DNA from 3 places in the Pseudomonas sp. VMV1 genome. Region 3 is predicted to be linked to each of the others. Evidence: predicted binding sites of a transcription regulator. Region 3 holds the regulator's gene; each other region holds the start of a gene.
What was found. The regulator sigma-54, encoded in region 3, starts transcription at its own class of promoters, with help from an activator protein. The targets are predictions, from matches to a motif close to ANTGGCATNNANNTTGCTNT.

Region 1 (5,997 bases), on a different contig from region 3:
TTCAAAATCTTCAGACGGGCTGGACATTGGTTGCCGATGTCACGAAGGCTGAGGTACTAACGCAATTCAAACAGCAGGGATTGGTTGCGCTAGAAGTATTTAGCTGCGACGAGCAGGTTTGAACGTCTCGCTTGAGCACTGTATTACTGGCATACAGGCACAGACGTCGGGCTTGTTCTGGGGGGGGCGGCACGCTCCTAGGCAGAACTGCGGAACGCGCGTATTAGGCGGTGGTATCAAAATCAGGGAACTCTGTCGCTCACTCAACCGCGTCCCAGTCTCTGAATCAGACTTTCAAGCAACTCCATGACCAGTTGGCGATCCTCGGCGCTGAGGGTAGCCAGGCGCGTTTCGAGATGTCGGGCCTGATCCTGAGGCCGGGCACTTGCCTCGGTCAGCAGGTCCGCTGCTTCACAGCCAAATACCTCCGCCAGGGACAATAAGCGCTCAATGTTAGGCATGACCAAACCGCGCTCAATGCGCGATACCGCCTCGTTGCCTATCCCTAATCGTTCGGCGATCTGCTCTTGGGTGAACCCGCAGCGAATGCGCTGCCTAGCAATGGCTCGTCCCACCAGACCTGCCAATGCCGCCGTATCGTACTCAGCCATGACGCCCTCCCTTCAACCTCAATGGTCGGGCGACACCCTGTTGACATGAAGGGCATTTCAGGTTGAATATCAACCCTATAGGTTGTCTTGCTAAAGCTCGCCTAGCTGCTCATGGGCAGCTAGTGAGAGGGCCGGAATCCTCTTGGTCACCAGACATGGCTAGCTCGGCACCTTGGGCAATAGCACTTGTAAGGCTGCTGCTAACGCTGAGATACCTCCAAGCCATCGAGTGCAGGCTGAAGTGCTGAGCGACCTGCCCGGACAGGATCGATTAATCGACCCCCAGACGGACGTTAGGAAAATTGAGGTATACGCATCATGACGCACACCAAGAACACGCGGATTTATCCGCTCCCGCAGAAAAGTATCGACGCCAGCCACTTCGCAAGCGACTTGTCGGACCTTTCAGATGACATCGAGCTGCGCTTTTCCATACTGAAGGACCTACTCGATCAGCTTGACGCCAGCACCCTGGAAACAGATTCGCTTCGCGCCACGATTATCAAGATGACTGCGCAAGATCTGTTGGATGAGATGGTCATCATCCATCGCCGCAGCAAAAGCATTACGAACGCCTCCGCACTGGGCCTATGAGCAGTCCAAGCCCGCAGCGTGGCTCAATCATTCTTAAGTCACCACGACTAGCTTTCTTCGCTGAGCTGCTCGGACTGAGCTTTGATGTCGTCGAGCACGCGCGACACCCTGACAGGCATGTTGAGCATCTTGCGAAGCGTCGCAATATGGTTTTCAGCAACCTCGGGCGTTGAGCGCTTTGCGGGGGCTACTCGATGTGCCGGGCGTGGACGATGGTCCATGCCGGGGTCTCTGTTCGCCACGGTCTGCATTGCCGGCCTATCCCGCAGTGCATAGGGCCGGAAACCTCCCGACTGCACGCGTCTGATCAAGCCAAAGGCATAGGCCACTACGTTGCGTACCCCGCCGCTACGGTGTCTGGCCTCAAGCTCTGCCAACACCTGCTGACGCTGCTGCAGGGACAATTCATCAAGCGCCTTCAGCAGCTCCTGCAACTGCTCCTCATCAATTCCCGCGAGGCAGGATGGAAGCGGAGCGCTGCCCTTCGTGTTTTCCAGCTCTGAGGGATACGTACGTACTTTATACGTCTTACTACTGTACGTACTGTATTGGCCAGTTGGTTTGCCGTGGACCTCGTTGGTCTGTGGCAGACCGGTTTGGCCTAAGCCGAACTCCGCAGGTACCGCCCCGGAGATAGAGCTCCCCAACTCGCTTGGGATAGAAGCTCCATTAGGCACTGCCTCTTCACTGCGCTCACCCTGCGTGAACGCCTGATTGAGATGCTGTGCAATCCGCTGGATCGGATGTCCAGTTTCGTGCAGGCACGCTTGTAATAGACGGGCAAGCGTCTGGTCGGCAGTGCATGCCTGATCAAACGCTAAGGCATGCTCATGCACCCTGTAGCGCTCGCTCATCACCTTGCCCGTCATGGGGTCACGCTGTACACCGATCAGCGTAATCCAACCCGTCAGGCGCAGCACTTTCAGAACACGTCGCGCCGTCTCATAGCCCGCCCGTTGCCCTAACGGCGTGGTGGTGAGATAGCGTCGTAGCTGGCTCAGGCTCGTAAGCGAACTAACCCCATCCGGGCCGCTCAGCATGCGCAAGACCTGCCAGCCGTTGCGCTCCAGCGGGGTCAGCCGCGGATCTACCAGCAGCGCGGTTGGCGTCGTAAACCAGTTACTCGATGCGTAGCGCTCGTGTGCGGAATAGCTTGCCATTTCCTCTCCCCTACCAAGGCCTTTCGGCTGCCAGGCGAGTCTCTTTGGCACCAACTGGTCTGTCCCGGATAAATCCGATTTGCCCCGTTACCGTATTTCTGTTGCATACCAAACGGTCTGCTGTAGACCAACCTAGATGAGTCATAGGTAGCTAGCGTCGCCCCGGGTTGCTAGGGCGCGTTCCAAAACGGTAAATTTGCATTGTCGTGGTCAATCCCACGACCGGGTGTGACAACCCGATTCGTTCGAGGCGCGGTAGCGCTGTAGCTAGACTACATCTGTGGTTTTCTATGGCGGGCCGTGTGGGGCAGGCTTTTGCCTGGCCGGTTCCCTCGGACGCCGGTTTGTCACCCCCTCACGGTCCGCCTCCCATCACCGAGTGACAACGGCGGGTGGCGGCTCCTTAATCGTCTGAGGAGCAGTTAAAATGCCTGTATCTCCTTTTAAGCCCGAGCTCCGCCTCGGCGCTACCTGCATGCCATGTACTCCTGCAACGGAGGTGTGCCATGGCTGAGAAGAAGCCCTCTGTCCTTCCGTTCCCGAGCAAGCCAATCGCGCTTAACCAAATGGATCTTTCCACTCGATCCATCGAAGCCGATGCAAATCTTCGTGCGTCAATGCTAGGTGATCTACTGGCTCAGTTGGCAGAGTGTGGTTCTGGCCACCCTGAAGAGCTCCGACTAAAGATTGCCTGTAATGTTGCTCAAGAGTTGCTGGACGAAATGGTCACGCTCTACCGTCGGGCGCTATCTGATGTACGCCACAATAGCCCCTAGCAGATACGTAATGTTCGACCGCTCGCGGTCTTCGGTCTAAGTTCTTCTTTGCAATGGTGGACAGTAGTCCGCCATTGCATTGATAGAAACTGCCCGCGGTCAAAGAGTTCTTTTGTTATTCTCCAAGTTCTCGTGGCGGCGCGGAGCACTCATAGTCGATGAGTATTCTTTTTGAGGTCATAGAACGGGCGCTCTATTAAATGATTTTCCAAGGATTTACTTAGACTGCTCACGCTCTGTTTACGGCCGTTTTCGAGTGCAGTTGGCGGAAACATTAAATTTTATTTTAGCTACCCGCTTATCATGAAAGGACGTCTCTTAGAGACTGTCGTGTTGCTCGTGTGCTCTATTAGATACCTAGGAGCGCCTAGAGCACACTAAGTGTCTTCAATGAGTATTATAAAAAGACATACTCGAAAATCACGGTCTAAATATCGATCGTTACGAGAATTCTTGCGCTTGTGTTAGGCAATTAGACATTTGGCAGCTGTCTAGGGGAATCCGAGGTAACCCTACGGCGTTCAGACCTGAACTATTCGCGTTTTTTGCGCCAAAATTTTGCCGCGCCCGATCCCAAGGCCGGCAAAGGCGGCGGAAAAACCTTGCCGCTTGCCGTTGTTCTAACTGCCGCGTTGCGCTAAACCCTTGATTTATATGGATGCTGGAGACTGGCACGGGCCTTGCTAGATCGCTTGCAAGCTACGTCAAAGGTCTCTCGACATGAGCATCAATTTCGACAAAGCACTCGGGTTGCATGAGCAGGCGCTGAATTTCCGTTCGCAGCGCGCCGAGGTGTTGGGCAACAACCTGGCCAATGCCGATACCCCCGGCTACAAGGCGCGGGACCTGGACTTCAGTGCGGTGCTGGCCGAACAGGCGGCCAAGGGTACTGCCGGGTCCGCCAGGCACTATCAGCTCGAGACCACCAACAGCCGGCACATCGCCGCCGAAGGCTTCGACATGGGCATGGGCGACGCGGCGCTGAAATACCGCATTCCCAGCCAGCCATCGGTCGACCAGAACACCGTGGATGCCCAGGTCGAGCAGGCCAACTACGCCGAGAACTCCATGAACTTCCAGGCCAGCTTCACGCTGCTCAATAGCAAGTTCAAGGGGCTGATGTCGGCCATCAAGGGAGAATAACCATGTCCTTGAGTTCGTTGTTCAACATCGCTGGTAGCGCGATGAGCGCCCAGAACGTCCGGCTCAACACCGTGGCCAGCAACATGGCCAACGCCGAGTCGGTCGCTTCCAGCGTCGACCAGACCTACAAGGCCCGCCATCCGGTGTTCGCTGCCCAGCTCAGCGAGGCCCAGGGCGGTTCCTCGCTGTTCGATGACCAGGGCCAGGCCGGGGTCGGGGTGGAGGTGAAGGGCATCGTCGAGGACCAGAGCGAGGTGCAGAAGCGCTATGAACCCCATCATCCCATGGCGGACAAGGACGGCTACGTCTATTACCCGAACGTGAACGTGGTGGAGGAAATGGCCGACATGATCTCCGCCAGTCGGGCCTTCCAGACCAACGCGGAAATGATGAATACCGCCAAACAGATGATGCAGAAGGTACTGACCCTGGGTCAGTGATCGCTAGGGAGTCGCCATGACCACCACTTCTTCCACCACCAGTAGCAGCTCGCTGCTGTCGTCGGTGCTGTCCAACAGCAAGGTATCGAGCAGCTCGGCGACGTCCAGCGGCGCGACGACCTCGGGCAGCACCACCAGCAGTCTCGGGAAGAACGACTTCCTGAAGCTGCTGGTCACCCAGCTCAACAACCAGAATCCGCTGAATCCGCAGGACAACACCGAGTTCGTCGCGCAGCTGGCCCAGTTCAGCAGCGTCGAGTCCTTGCAGAACCTCAATACCTCGGTGGATTCCATCGTCAGCAACTACAACTCTTCCCAGGCGCTGCAGGCCTCTTCGCTGGTCGGTCGCTCGGTGATCGCCGCCGGCAGCACGGCGGTGGTCGATACCACCTCCGGCATGACCGGCAGCGTGGTGCTGCCGTCGTCCGGCAGTGATCTCTCGGTGGGCGTCTACAACAGCGCCGGCTCCCTGGTCGACACCATTCCCCTGAACGCCAGTAGCGCTGGTAGCCACTCCTTCAGCTGGGATGGCAAGGACAGCTCCGGCCAGACGCTGGCGTCCGGCACCTACACCTTCAAAGCCACGGCCGCGATCGGTGGCACCTCCACGGCGCTGACGACCTACCTGCCGAATACCGTGAGCAGCGTGACCCTGGGGACCAGCGGCAGCGACATGACCCTCAATCTCGCCGACGGCACCAACGTCGCCTTGGCGAACGTCAAGACCATAGGCCAGTGAGCCGGCCCCGCCGGACAGGAGTACAACCATGAGCTTCAACGTCGGCCTCAGTGGCCTCAATGCCGCCGCCACCGATCTCAGCGTGACCGGCAACAACATCGCCAACGTGGGCACCACGGGCTTCAAGTCCTCGCGCGCCGAATTCGCCGATGTCTATTCCAGCTCCATGTACCTGGGGTCGAGTTCCAACCAGCCCGGCGCCGGCGTGCGGACCGCGGCCGTGGCCCAGCAATTCACCCAGGGCAACGTGACCAGCACCGGCAACGCCCTGGACATGGCGATCAATGGCGGCGGCTTCTTCGTCATGAACAACAACGGCTCCAACCTCTATTCGCGAGACGGCACCTTCAAGACCGACGCCAATGGCTTCGTGGTCAACAACTCCGGCTACAACCTGCGCGGCTACGCGGCGGACAGCGATGGCAACGTGATCAGCGGCATCGCCACCAACCTGAAGATCGACACCACCAACCAGGCGCCCAAGGCCACGACCAAGGACACCGAGGTGTTGAGTCTCAACTCGTCGGCGACCGT
Region 2 (5,997 bases), on a different contig from region 3:
GGCATGCGATGCACCACCACCGTTCGTCGGCGCTAACCGGCGCGGCGGGCATTGCTCTGATACAGGCCGGCGAACATGCCGGCCATGGTTTCTTCGCTCGGCTCTTCGGACGCCTGCAGGCTCACGGCGCGGCTCACCAGCTGGTGGCTGCGGGCCTGATGTAGATCGTCCGGGATGCGCGGACCATCGGCGATGTAGGCCACCGGCAGGCGCTGGCTGATGGCCAGGCCCAGGGCTTCGCCGAGGCTGGCGGCCTCGTCCAGCTTGGTCAGCACGCAGCCGCTCAGACCGCAGCGCCGATAGCTGTGATAGGCCGCCTTGAGCACCTGGCTCTGGCTGGTGACACCCAGCACCAGGTAATTGCGAATCTTCAGCTGGCGGTTCGCCAGGGCTTCGAGCTGCGCCTTGAGCGCCGGATCGTTGGCGGGCATGCCCGCGGTATCGATCAGCACCAGACGCTTGCGTGCCAGGGGCGCCAGGGCCTGCGCCAGGGACTGGCCCGGATCGACCAGGGTCACCGGTACGTCGAGGATGCGGCCCAGGGTCTTGATCTGCTCCTGGGCACCGATGCGGAAGCTGTCCATGCTGACCAGCGCCAGACTCTGGGGACCGTACTTGAGCACGTAGTTGGCGGCGAGCTTGGCCAGGGTGGTGGTCTTGCCCATTCCGGCCGGGCCGACGAAGGCGACGATGCCGCCCTCCTCCAAAATCTTGGCGTCAGTGGTCTTGGCCAGCTGGGCGAAGTTGGCCAGCAGCATGCGCCAGGCATGGCGCGGGTCCTGGATCTTGGCCACGCTGTCGAGCAGGTGGCGGGCCAGGTCGGCCGGCAGCCCCATGCGTTGCAGACGGCGCCAGAGGCCGGCCTGCTCCGGACGGGTGGACTGCACCTGCGTCCAGGCCATGGAGCCCAGCTGGACTTCCAGCAGTTCACGCAGGCCACTGAGTTCGCTGCGCATGGCTTCCAGGGCGCGGCGGTCTTCCGGCGCGGCGCTGGCGGCAGCTGCCGCAGCAGCCGGTTGGGGGGCACGCGGCGGGGCGATCACCGGCTCGCGACGACTGTCGGCAGCACTGATGGCGCCGAGCAGCTGCTTGTCCTTGGGCGCGGCCGAGGGCACGCCCGGCGCGCGGATGCTGAGGTCGGCATGGGCCTGGGCGATCTTCGCATGGGTCTTGCGCAACTCCGCCTGCAGCTCCGCGTTGGGCGCAGCCGGTGCCGGAGCCTGGTAGTCCAGCGCCGCGGTCAGCTCGACCCCGCCGGCGACCCGGCGGTTGCTGAGGATGGCGGCATCAGGGCCCAGCTCGTCGCGTACCAGCTTCATGGCTTGACGCATATCGGCAGCGAAGAAACGTTTGACTTGCATGATCTAGACCTCAGCCATTCTGGCCAACGGTAGCGACGATGGTGACCTGCTTGTTGTCCGGAATTTCCTGGTAGGCCAGTACACTCATGTTCGGCGCTGCCATCCGGGCGAAGCGGGACATCATCCCGCGGATCGCACCAGCTACCAGCAGCACCACTGGCTTACCCATCATTTCCTGACGCTGCGCTGCCTCGATAAGGGAACGCTGCAGTTTTTCAGCCATGCCAGGCTCAAGGAACATACCGTCCTCGGCGCCCTGACCGGCCTTCTGCATACTACTTAGCAACATCTGTTCCAACCTTGGCTCAAGGGTGATAACAGGCAGCTCAGGCTCCATTCCTACGATGTTCTGGACGATTGCGCGGGACAACGCGACCCGTACGGCACCGGCGATGGCGGCGGGATCTTGACTCCGCGGACCGACGTTGGCGATGGCTTCGGCGATGGTGCGGATGTCGCGGACCGGTACCTGCTCCTGCAGCAGCTGCTGGAGGATCTTGAGCAGGGTCGACAGGGAGACGATGCCGGGCACCAATTCTTCGGCCAGCTTGGGCGAACTCTTGGCCAGCACCTGCAGCAATTGCTGGACTTCTTCGTGACCAATCAGCTCGTGGGCATGCTTGAAGAGGATCTGGTTTAGGTGGGTGGCGACCACGGTACTGGCGTCCACCACGGTGTAACCCAGGGATTGGGCCTGATCACGCTGGGTGACGTCGATCCAGACGGCTTCCAGACCGAATGCCGGATCCTTGGCGGCGACGCCATTGAGGGAGCCATAGACCTGACCGGGGTTGATCGCCAGTTCGCGGTCGGGATAGATCTCGGCCTCGGCCACGCTCACGCCCATCAACGTCAAACGATAGGCATTGGGCAGCAGGTCCAGGTTGTCGCGAATATGGACCGAAGGCATAAGAAAGCCGAGGTCCTGGGACAGCTTCTTGCGCACGCCCTTGATCCGCGCCAGCAGTTGACCACCCTGGTTGCGATCAACCATGGGGATCAGCCGGTAGCCGACTTCCAGACCCACCATGTCCACCGGGGTCACGTCGTCCCAACCTAGCTCCTTGGCCTCGGCCGGGCGCTGCACGGGAGCCAGGTCCTGCTGCTTCTTGGCTTCGACTTCGGCGGTCTGCTTGGCCTGGCGCTGACGCTTGTAGATCAGCCAGGCACCGGCGGCGGCACCACCGCCCAGACCAAGGAACGGCAGGTGCGGCATGCCCGGCACCAGGCCCATGGCGATGATGATGAAGGCCGATACCGCCAGCGCCTTGGGCGAGGCAAACATCTGACGATTGACTTGCTGACCCATGTCCTCGGCGGAAGAGACGCGGGTCACCATGATGGCCGCGGCGACCGACAGCAGCAGCGACGGGACCTGGGCCACCAGGCCGTCACCGATGGTCAGCAGGGCGTAGATGCGGGCAGCGTCGCCGAACGACAGACTGTGCTGGGCCATGCCGATGGCCATGCCGCCGATGAGGTTGATGAAGAGGATCAGCAGGCCGGCGACGGCGTCACCGCGCACGAACTTGCTGGCACCGTCCATGGAGCCGTAGAAATCGGCTTCCTGACCCACTTCGGTCCGGCGCTTCTTGGCTTCGTTCTGGTCGATGATGCCAGCGTTGAGGTCGGCATCGATGGCCATCTGCTTGCCGGGCATGGCATCCAGGGTGAAGCGCGCCGACACCTCGGAGATGCGGCCGGCACCCTTGGTCACCACCACGAAGTTGATGATCATGAGGATGGCGAACACCACCGCACCGACCACGTAGTTGCCGCCGACCACCACCTCACCGAAGGCCTGGATGACCTTGCCCGCGGCGTCGTGGCCATCCTGGCCGTGCAGCAACACCACGCGGCTCGAGGCCACGTTCAGCGCCAGGCGCAACAGGGTCGACACCAGCAGGATGGTCGGGAAGACGGCGAAGTCCAGCGGCCGCAAGGCGTAGACGCTGACCAGCAGGACCACGATCGACAGGGCGATGTTGAAGGTGAACAGCACGTCCAGCAGGAACGGCGGCATCGGCAGGGTCATCATGGCGAGCATCGCCAGGACGGCCAGCGGCACGCCCAGGTTGCCGCGAGCTAGACCGCGCATGTTGCCCATCATCAGGGATTTATCGACTTTCACACCCATTCCTCGCTTGCCGGTGCCGTCGTCACGGAAAGTTGACGCAGCGCACTGTTCGCAGGGGCCTGAGCAAGCTCCGGGCCAACTGCCCAACAGCTTGAATCCGCAAGGTTTTCCGGAGGCGATACAGGACTGGTTACGGATCGGTGGAGCGGCGGGCTGAACCCCAGGTGAAAGACGCGAGTCTGTCTAGGGACCTGCGCTAGCGCGCCTATCCGAGGAGCATCATGATGAAAATCTGGACCGCGACGCTGTTGGCCACCTGCCTGGCCGGCACTGCCCAGGCGGCTGAATCTTTGACGATTCCCGTGAACAAGGTCACGACCGACGGTGTGGGTGAAAGCGTCGGCAGCGTGCAGGTGACCCGCTCGAAATATGGCCTGGTCTTCACCCCCGACCTCAAGGGCCTGGAGCCGGGGATCCATGGTTTTCACGTCCATACCAAGCCCAACTGCGGCCCGGCCGAGGTGAATGGCACCCTGACCGCTGGCGGCGCCGCGGATGGTCATCTTGATCCGCGCAACACCGGCAAGCACAGCGCGCCCTGGTCGGACGATGGCCACCTGGGCGAACTGCCGGCGCTCTATGTGACCGCAGACGGCCAGGCCACTCAGCCGGTACTGGCGCCACGCATCAAGCGTCTCGAAGAGATCAAGGGCCATGCCCTGATGGTACATGCCGGAGGCGACAACTACTCCGATCAGCCCAAGCCCCTGGGCGGTGGCGGCGCCCGCGTCGCCTGCGGCGTCATCAAGTAGGCGCCTTCCCCTCCTCGTCCCGCCGCAGATCCGGCGGGATGGGCAGGTCTGACAGCTTGGGCTTGCGGCCACGTCCGGCGCGGAATTGCCTGAGCTGATAGACATAGGCCAGGACCTGAGCCACGGCCACATAGAGCCCGGCCGGAATCTCCTGATCCACATCGGTTGAGTAATACACTGCCCGCGCCAGGCCGGGTGACTCCAGCAGCGAGACCTGGTGTTCCTGGGCGATCTCGCGAATCTTCAGCGCGGTGAAATCGCTGCCCTTGGCCACCAGGACCGGCGCCCCGCCCTTGGCCGCATCGTACTTGAGGGCCACGGCGAAGTGGGTCGGGTTGGTGATGACCACATCGGCATTGGGCACCTCGGCCATCATCCGCTGCTGCGCCATCTGCCGCTGCATCTGGCGGATCTTGCCCTTGACCTCCGGCTTGCCCTCGCTGTCCTTGTATTCGTCCTTGATCTCCTGCTTGGTCATCATCAGTTTCTTGCGATTGCTGAAGATCTGGAAGGGTACGTCCACGGCCGCGATGATCAACAATCCCAGCGCCAGCAGCAGCGTGGCATGCCCCACCACCTGCATGCTGTGCAGCAGCGCCTGCTCCAGCGGCAGCTTGGCGATCTGCAGCAACGCCGTGCGCTCGCTCATCAGCACCAGCACCGACACGCCGAGGATGATGAAGAACTTGCCCAGCGCCTTGAGCAGCTCCACCAGGGAGTTCTTGGAGAACATGCGTGTGATGCCGGACAGCGGATTCATCCGACTCGGCTTGGGGGCCAGCACCTTGCCGGAAAACAGGAAGCCGCCCAGGGCGATATGGCCGACGATGGCGGCGATCACCACCAAGGCAATCATCGGCACCATCCCCAGCATCGCCGCCTTGCCCGAGGCCAGCAGGAAGGTGCCCATGAAGCGTTCGTCCATGACCTCTTCGCGTCGCAACGAGAAGTTGCTGCGCATTACCTCCAGCAGCTTGCCGCCGAGGAAGGCGCCGTACATCAGCAGGCCGCCAACACCTGACAGCATGACTGCCACCGTACCGAGTTCGCGTGATCGCGGGAGCTGCCCCTCCTCCCGAGAATCACGCTTGCGTTTCTCGGTGGGGTCTTCTGTGCGGTCTTCGCCATCGGATTCAGCCATGCGGCATACCTCCTAGCGTTCGCGGGCGAGTTCGCGCAGCCATTGCAGCGCCTCGCTGGCGAGACTTTCGTAGTGGGACAGGATATCGGCGGTGCCGAGCCAGACGATCACCATGCCCAGCACCACGATCAGCGGCATGCCGACGGAAAAGATGTTCAGCTGCGGCGCCGCGCGGGTCATGATGCCGAAGGCGATGTTGACCACCAGCAGCGCGGTGATGGCTGGCAGGACCAACAGGATGCCGGCACCCAGTACCCAGCCCAGCCGGCCGGCGATCTGCCAGAAATGCTCGACGCTCAGGGTATCCCCTACCGGCAGGGTGACGAAGCTCTCGGCAAGGATCTCGAACACCACCAGATGACCGTTCATGGCCAGGAACAGCAGCGTCACCAGCATGGTGAAGAACTGCCCCATGACCGGTGCCGAGGCGCCGTTGACCGGATCGATCATGGACGCGAAGCTCAGACCCGCCTGGGTCGAGATGATCTGCCCGGCCACCACGAAGACATGGAAGAACAGCTGCAGGCTGAAGCCCATCACCGCGCCGATGAGGATCTGCTCGACGATCAGCGGCAAGGCCTGGACGCTGATGGCATCCACCTGTGG
Region 3 (5,997 bases):
CGCGAGCTTTGCCCAGGCCTGCCGCCTGCTGCTCGCCTGCCGTGGTCGCATCGTGGTGCTGGGCATGGGCAAGTCCGGCCATGTCGGCAACAAGATCGCCGCCACCCTGGCCAGTACCGGCAGCCCGGCGTTCTTCGTGCATCCAGCCGAAGCCAGCCATGGTGACATGGGCATGATCACCCGCGACGACGTCATCATCGCCATCTCCCAATCGGGCACCTCCAGCGAGATCCTGACGCTGCTGCCACTGATCAAGCGCCTGGGCGTTCCCCTGATCAGCCTCGCCGGCAATCCCACCTCGCCCCTGGCGAAGGCGGCGGACGTCAACCTGGACACCAGCGTCGCCACCGAGGCCTGCCCGCTCAACCTGGCACCCACCTCCTCCACCACCGTCGCCCTGGTCCTGGGCGACGCCCTGGCCATCGCCCTGCTCGAAGCCCGCGGCTTCACCGCCGAGGACTTCGCCTTTTCCCATCCAGGCGGAGCCCTGGGTCGCCGCCTGTTGCTGAAGGTGGAAGACGTCATGCATGCCGGCGTCGATCTGCCACAGGTCAGCGAGGACACCCTGGTATCCGACGCCCTGCTGGAGATGTCGCGCAAGGGGCTGGGCATGACCAGTGTGCTGGGCGCCGATGGCCGCCTCGCCGGCATCTTCACCGATGGCGATCTGCGGCGCGCCCTGGATCGCGGTATCGATGTCCGGACCACGCCCATCGCAACCGTGATGACCCGCGGCGGTCGAACCGCCAGGGCCCAGATGCTCGCGGCGGAGGCGCTGAAGATCATGGAAGAGCACAAGATCAATGCGCTGGTGGTGATCGATGACGAGCGGCGCCCGGTCGGCGCGCTCAACATGGGTGACCTGCTACGCGCCGGGGTGCTGTAGGCCAGGTTATACTGACCGACTAAATACGCCCACAATTCGTGTTCAACCCGCCGCCCCGTGCGGCCCACCACAGGTACCCTCATGTTTCGCAGCTTGCGCCGACCCGTGCTGTTGGTCCTGATCGCCGCCGCGCTCATCGCGATCGGCTACTGGAACATCCTGCCGCAGCGCTTCGTCGATGCTCCAGCGTCATCGACCCCGCAAGACAGTGCCATCGACGGTTATGCTCTCAATACCCGGACGATTCAGTATCGCCTGGACGGCAAGATCCAGTACGAACTCAAGGCCGAGCGCAGCGAACACGTCAAGGCCACCGACGTCACCCTGGTGACCCGGCCCGACATGCTGGCCTTTCGTGGCACCGACTTTCCCTGGCACATTCGCAGTGCCCGCGCCGAGGTCGCCCCCGGTGGCAGTCAGGCGGAGCTGATCGATGACGTGCGTGTGGAACGTACCGACGCGAAAGGCCGCCCGGTGGTATTGACCACCACCCGCATGACCGTCTTTCCTGACAAACAATATGCGCAAACCGAGCAAGCCGTTAGAATCGAGGCCGCCAATGGGGTGACCACGGCCAATGGCATGAAAGCGTATCTAGAAGACGGCAGAATGCTCCTGCTGTCCAACGTAAGAGGCCAGCATGAGGTTCGTTAAAACCCTCCCCTTCCTGTTCACCCTCGGCGCCACCTTGGGCAGTGCCGCGGCTTGGGCCCTGCCGACCGATCGCACCCAGCCGATCCGCGTGCAGGCCGACAGCGCCGAGCTCGATGACAAGCAGGGCGTGGCCGTGTATCGCGGAGACGTGGTCATCACCCAGGGCAGCATGAAGATCACCGGCAATACCGTGACCTTGACCCAGGACAACCAGGGCAATATCAAGGTCGCCACCGCAGTGGGCAAACCGGCCTACTACGAGCAGAAACCCTCGGCGGACAAGGACATCGTCAAGGCCTATGGCCTGACCATCCAATACTTCGCCCAGGAAAACCGCATCATCCTGATCGACCAGGCCAAGGTGGTCCAACAGGGCAACACCTTCGAAGGCGAGAAGATCGTCTACGACACCCAGCGCCAGATCGTCAATGCGGGACGGGCCAACGGCAGCAAGGTCACCACGCCGCGGCCGCGGATCGACATGGTCATCCAGCCCAAGGATCAGCAGCAGTCGGGGCAGAAACAATGACGGTCACGCTCAAAGCCCAGCATCTGGCCAAGAGCTACAAGGGTCGTCAGGTCGTTCGTGATGTCAGCGTCAGCATCGACAGCGGCCAGATCGTCGGCCTGCTCGGCCCGAACGGCGCCGGCAAGACCACCTGCTTCTACATGATCGTCGGCCTGGTCAAGGCGGATCAGGGTCGCGTGCTGATCGACGACCAGGATGTCACCGCGCTGCCCATGCATGGCCGCGCCCGTGCCGGGATCGGCTATCTGCCCCAGGAAGCCTCGATCTTTCGCAAGCTGACCGTGGCCGACAACATCCTTGGCATCCTGGAAACCCGCAAGGACCTGGACAAGGCCGGACGACTGCGCGAGCTGGAAAGCCTGCTGCAGGAATTCCACATCACCCACATCCGCGACAACCGGGGCATGAGCCTGTCTGGCGGTGAAAGACGCCGTGTCGAGATCGCCCGCGCCCTCGCCACCGCGCCCAAGTTCATCCTGCTTGACGAACCCTTCGCGGGCGTGGACCCCATCTCGGTGGGCGATATCAAGCAGATCATCCGCCACCTCAAGGCCAAGGGCATCGGTGTGCTCATCACCGATCACAACGTGCGGGAAACCCTGACCATCTGCGAAACGGCCTATATCGTCAATGACGGCCAGCTCATCGCCGAAGGCACCGCCGAAGAAGTCCTTGCCAACGACCTGGTGAAGGAAGTCTATCTGGGCCACGAATTCCGCCTCTAGGCAAACCCGGGGAAACAAGGCATATAATTTGCTAACGCTCGCAGGGTTCGCGAGGTTCGGTGGCGCTGTTCGCGTCGGTAGACAAGGTGTATTTCCGCAGCCATGAAACCATCGCTAGTCCTCAAGATGGGCCAGCAGCTGACGATGACGCCGCAGCTGCAACAAGCCATACGTCTGCTCCAGCTCTCGACGCTCGATTTGCAGCAGGAAATCCAGGAAGCCCTGGAATCCAATCCGATGCTGGAACGCCAGGAAGACGGGGAAGACTTCGACCAGAGCGAAGCCTCGGGCGAAAGCGACGAGCACGCGAACTCCGGCAACATGGAAACCACCTTCAAGGAAACCTCGGTCGCCACCAACGAGCTGGCCGACGAATCCGAGTGGAGCGAGCGCATCCCCAGCGACAGCGAGCTGCCGGTCGACACGGCCTGGGAAGACATCTACCAGACCAGCGCCAGCAGCCTGCCCAGCAGTGACGACGACGAGTGGGACTTCACCACTCGCACCTCGGCGGGCGAGAGCCTGCAGACGCATCTGCTCTGGCAGCTCAACCTGGCACCCATGTCGGACCTCGATCGGCTGATCGCGCTGGCCATCATCGATGGCATCGATACCGACGGTTACCTGCAGGAAAGCCTCGAAGACATCCATGCCTCGCTCGACCCGGACCTGGAAGTCGATCTCGACGAAGTCGAGGTGGTGCTCCGACGGGTCCAGCAATTCGAGCCCGCCGGCGTCGCCGCTCGCAATCTGCGCGAATGCCTGCTGATCCAGCTGGCGCAACTGCCGGCCACCCTCCCCTTGCTCGGCGAGGCCAAGCGCCTGGTCGGTGACTACCTGGATCTGCTCGGCAGCCGCGACTACGCGCAGCTGATGCGGCGCATGAAGATCAAGGAAGAGGAACTCAAGCCGATCATCGAGCTGATCCAGACGCTGCATCCGCGGCCTGGCTCCCAGATCGAGTCCGGCGAAGCCGAATACGTGGTACCGGACGTCATCGTGCGCAAGCACAACGAGCGCTGGCTGGTGGAGCTCAATCAGGAATCCATGCCGCGCCTACGGGTGAATCCCCAGTATGCGGGCTTCGTCAAACGCGCCGACAGCAGCGCCGACAATACCTACATGCGCAATCAGCTGCAGGAAGCGCGCTGGTTCATCAAGAGCCTGCAGAGCCGCAACGAGACCCTGATGAAGGTGGCGACCCAGATCGTCGAGCACCAGCGGGGTTTTCTCGAATACGGCGAAGAGGCCATGAAGCCGTTGGTCCTGCACGACATCGCCGAGGCGGTGGGCATGCACGAGTCGACCATCTCCCGGGTGACCACCCAGAAGTTCATGCACACCCCGCGTGGCATCTACGAACTCAAGTATTTCTTCTCCAGTCACGTCAGCACCGCCGAAGGGGGCGAATGCTCCTCCACCGCGATCCGCGCGATCATCAAGAAATTGGTGGCGGCGGAAAACGCGAAAAAGCCGTTGAGTGACAGCAAGATCGCTGGTTTACTGGAATCGCAAGGTATACAAGTCGCTCGTCGCACGGTGGCTAAGTATCGGGAATCCCTGGGTATCGCTCCGTCCAGCGAACGCAAGCGTCTCCTCTGACGCGTCCTGATGTGACCGTGCCTCGATCGACCCGTGTCATGTCGGCGAGCAGCTTCGCCGATCGCAGCCCGGCAATAAGGAGAAGCGGTATGCAAGTCAACATCAGTGGCCATCAGCTTGAAGTGACAGAAGCCCTGCGTGACTACATCGGCGAGAAACTCGCCCGCCTCGAACGGCACTTCGACCGTATTACCAACGTCCAGGTCATTCTGGAAGTGGACAAGCTCAAGCAGAAAGCCGAAGCCACCCTGCACGTCGCTGGCGCCGCGGTGGTCGCCAACGCCGAGCATGATGACATGTATGCCGCCATTGATCTCCTGGCCGACAAGCTCGACCGCCAACTGATTAAACACAAGGAAAAATCGATCGAACGCCAGCAGGGCGTCGGCGTCCGCTGAGGTTTCGATCGCCGCTTTATGATCAGACTCGAAAATATTCTGACCCCCGGCCGCACCCAGACGGGTGCGCCGGGTGGCAGCAAAGCCGCCGTACTGGAACGTATCGCCGAACTGGCCGCGCAGGAATTGCCTGGCCATGACGCGGCGCACATCCATGAATGCCTGATGGCGCGCGAGCGCCTGGGCTCCACTGGCTTCGGCAATGGCATCGCCATTCCCCACTGTCGCCTGGCGGGCCTGCAACAGCCGCTATGCGTCCTCTTCCACCTGCAGCAACCCGTGGACTTCGACTCCCTGGATGGCGCACCGGTAGACCTGGTGTTCGTGCTGCTGGTACCCGAAGCCGCTACCGAACAGCACCTGACCCTGCTGCGCCAGATCGCCGGCATCCTGGACCGCGCGGACATCCGCGAACGGCTACGCAAGGCCAAGGACAGCCAGGCGCTCTATCAGATCGTCGTCGAGGCCCAGAGCGGACACTGACATGCACCTCATCATCGTGAGCGGACGTTCCGGGTCGGGCAAGAGTACGGCGCTCAACGTGCTTGAGGACAATGGCTTCTACTGCATCGACAACCTGCCGGCCAGCCTTCTGCCCGAACTGGCCCAGCACGCCCTCACCGACATGGAACGACCTCAGCCCAAGGTCGCCCTGTCCATCGATGCACGCAATCTGCCCAGCCAGCTGCAGCGCTTTCCCGAATTGCTCGAACAGGTGCGCAGCCGCAACATCCGCTGCGACATCCTCTATCTGGACGCCGATGACCAGACCTTGCTCAAGCGCTTTTCCGAGACGCGCCGCCGGCATCCGCTGTCCAATCAGGAAAGATCGCTGGCCGAGGCCATCCACGATGAGCAGGTGCTGCTGTCGCCCATCGCCGATCTGTCCGATCTTAAGATCGACACCACTCACCTGAATCTCTATCAGCTGCGTGACATCCTCAAGTTGCGTCTGCTGAACGCGCCCGAGCCCGGCACCGCCTACCTGGTGGAATCCTTCGGCTTCAAGCGGGGCCTGCCGGTGGATGCGGACATGGTCTTCGATGTACGTTTCCTGCCCAATCCCTACTGGAAACCGGACCTGCGCGACTTTTCCGGACTCGATGCCCAGGTGCGCGATTATCTCGAGCAACAGCCCGAGGTAGAGACCCTGTACAATGACATCCGCGATTACCTGGTGAAGTGGCTGCCGCGCTTCGCGGC

Region 1: the regulator sigma-54 is predicted to act here: its motif matches at 3,809-3,828, upstream of flgB (flagellar basal body rod protein FlgB).
Region 2: the regulator sigma-54 is predicted to act here: its motif matches at 3,559-3,578, upstream of flhA (flagellar biosynthesis protein FlhA).

What each region holds. Positions count from the first base shown of each region.
Region 1 is NZ_JBXGSE010000002.1:389,837-395,833, forward strand. It holds gene ACUCV0_RS07340 (helix-turn-helix domain-containing protein) at 264-611, opposite strand; gene ACUCV0_RS07345 (hypothetical protein) at 930-1,205, shown strand; gene ACUCV0_RS07350 (STY4528 family pathogenicity island replication protein) at 1,253-2,365, opposite strand; gene ACUCV0_RS07355 (hypothetical protein) at 2,872-3,141, shown strand; gene flgB (flagellar basal body rod protein FlgB) at 3,862-4,284, shown strand; gene flgC (flagellar basal body rod protein FlgC) at 4,287-4,724, shown strand; gene ACUCV0_RS07370 (flagellar hook assembly protein FlgD) at 4,741-5,463, shown strand; gene flgE (flagellar hook protein FlgE) at 5,492-5,997, shown strand, end outside.
Region 2 is NZ_JBXGSE010000002.1:477,247-483,243, reverse strand. It holds gene flhF (flagellar biosynthesis GTPase FlhF) at 33-1,361, opposite strand; gene flhA (flagellar biosynthesis protein FlhA) at 1,372-3,498, opposite strand; gene sodC (superoxide dismutase [Cu-Zn] SodC) at 3,723-4,250, shown strand; gene flhB (flagellar biosynthesis protein FlhB) at 4,243-5,391, opposite strand; gene fliR (flagellar biosynthetic protein FliR) at 5,404-5,997, opposite strand, start outside.
Region 3 is NZ_JBXGSE010000001.1:261,402-267,398, reverse strand. It holds gene ACUCV0_RS01195 (KpsF/GutQ family sugar-phosphate isomerase) at 1-886, shown strand, start outside; gene lptC (LPS export ABC transporter periplasmic protein LptC) at 968-1,540, shown strand; gene lptA (lipopolysaccharide transport periplasmic protein LptA) at 1,527-2,069, shown strand; gene lptB (LPS export ABC transporter ATP-binding protein) at 2,066-2,794, shown strand; gene ACUCV0_RS01175 (RNA polymerase factor sigma-54) at 2,897-4,396, shown strand; gene hpf (ribosome hibernation-promoting factor, HPF/YfiA family) at 4,486-4,794, shown strand; gene ptsN (PTS IIA-like nitrogen regulatory protein PtsN) at 4,813-5,277, shown strand; gene rapZ (RNase adapter RapZ) at 5,279-5,997, shown strand, end outside.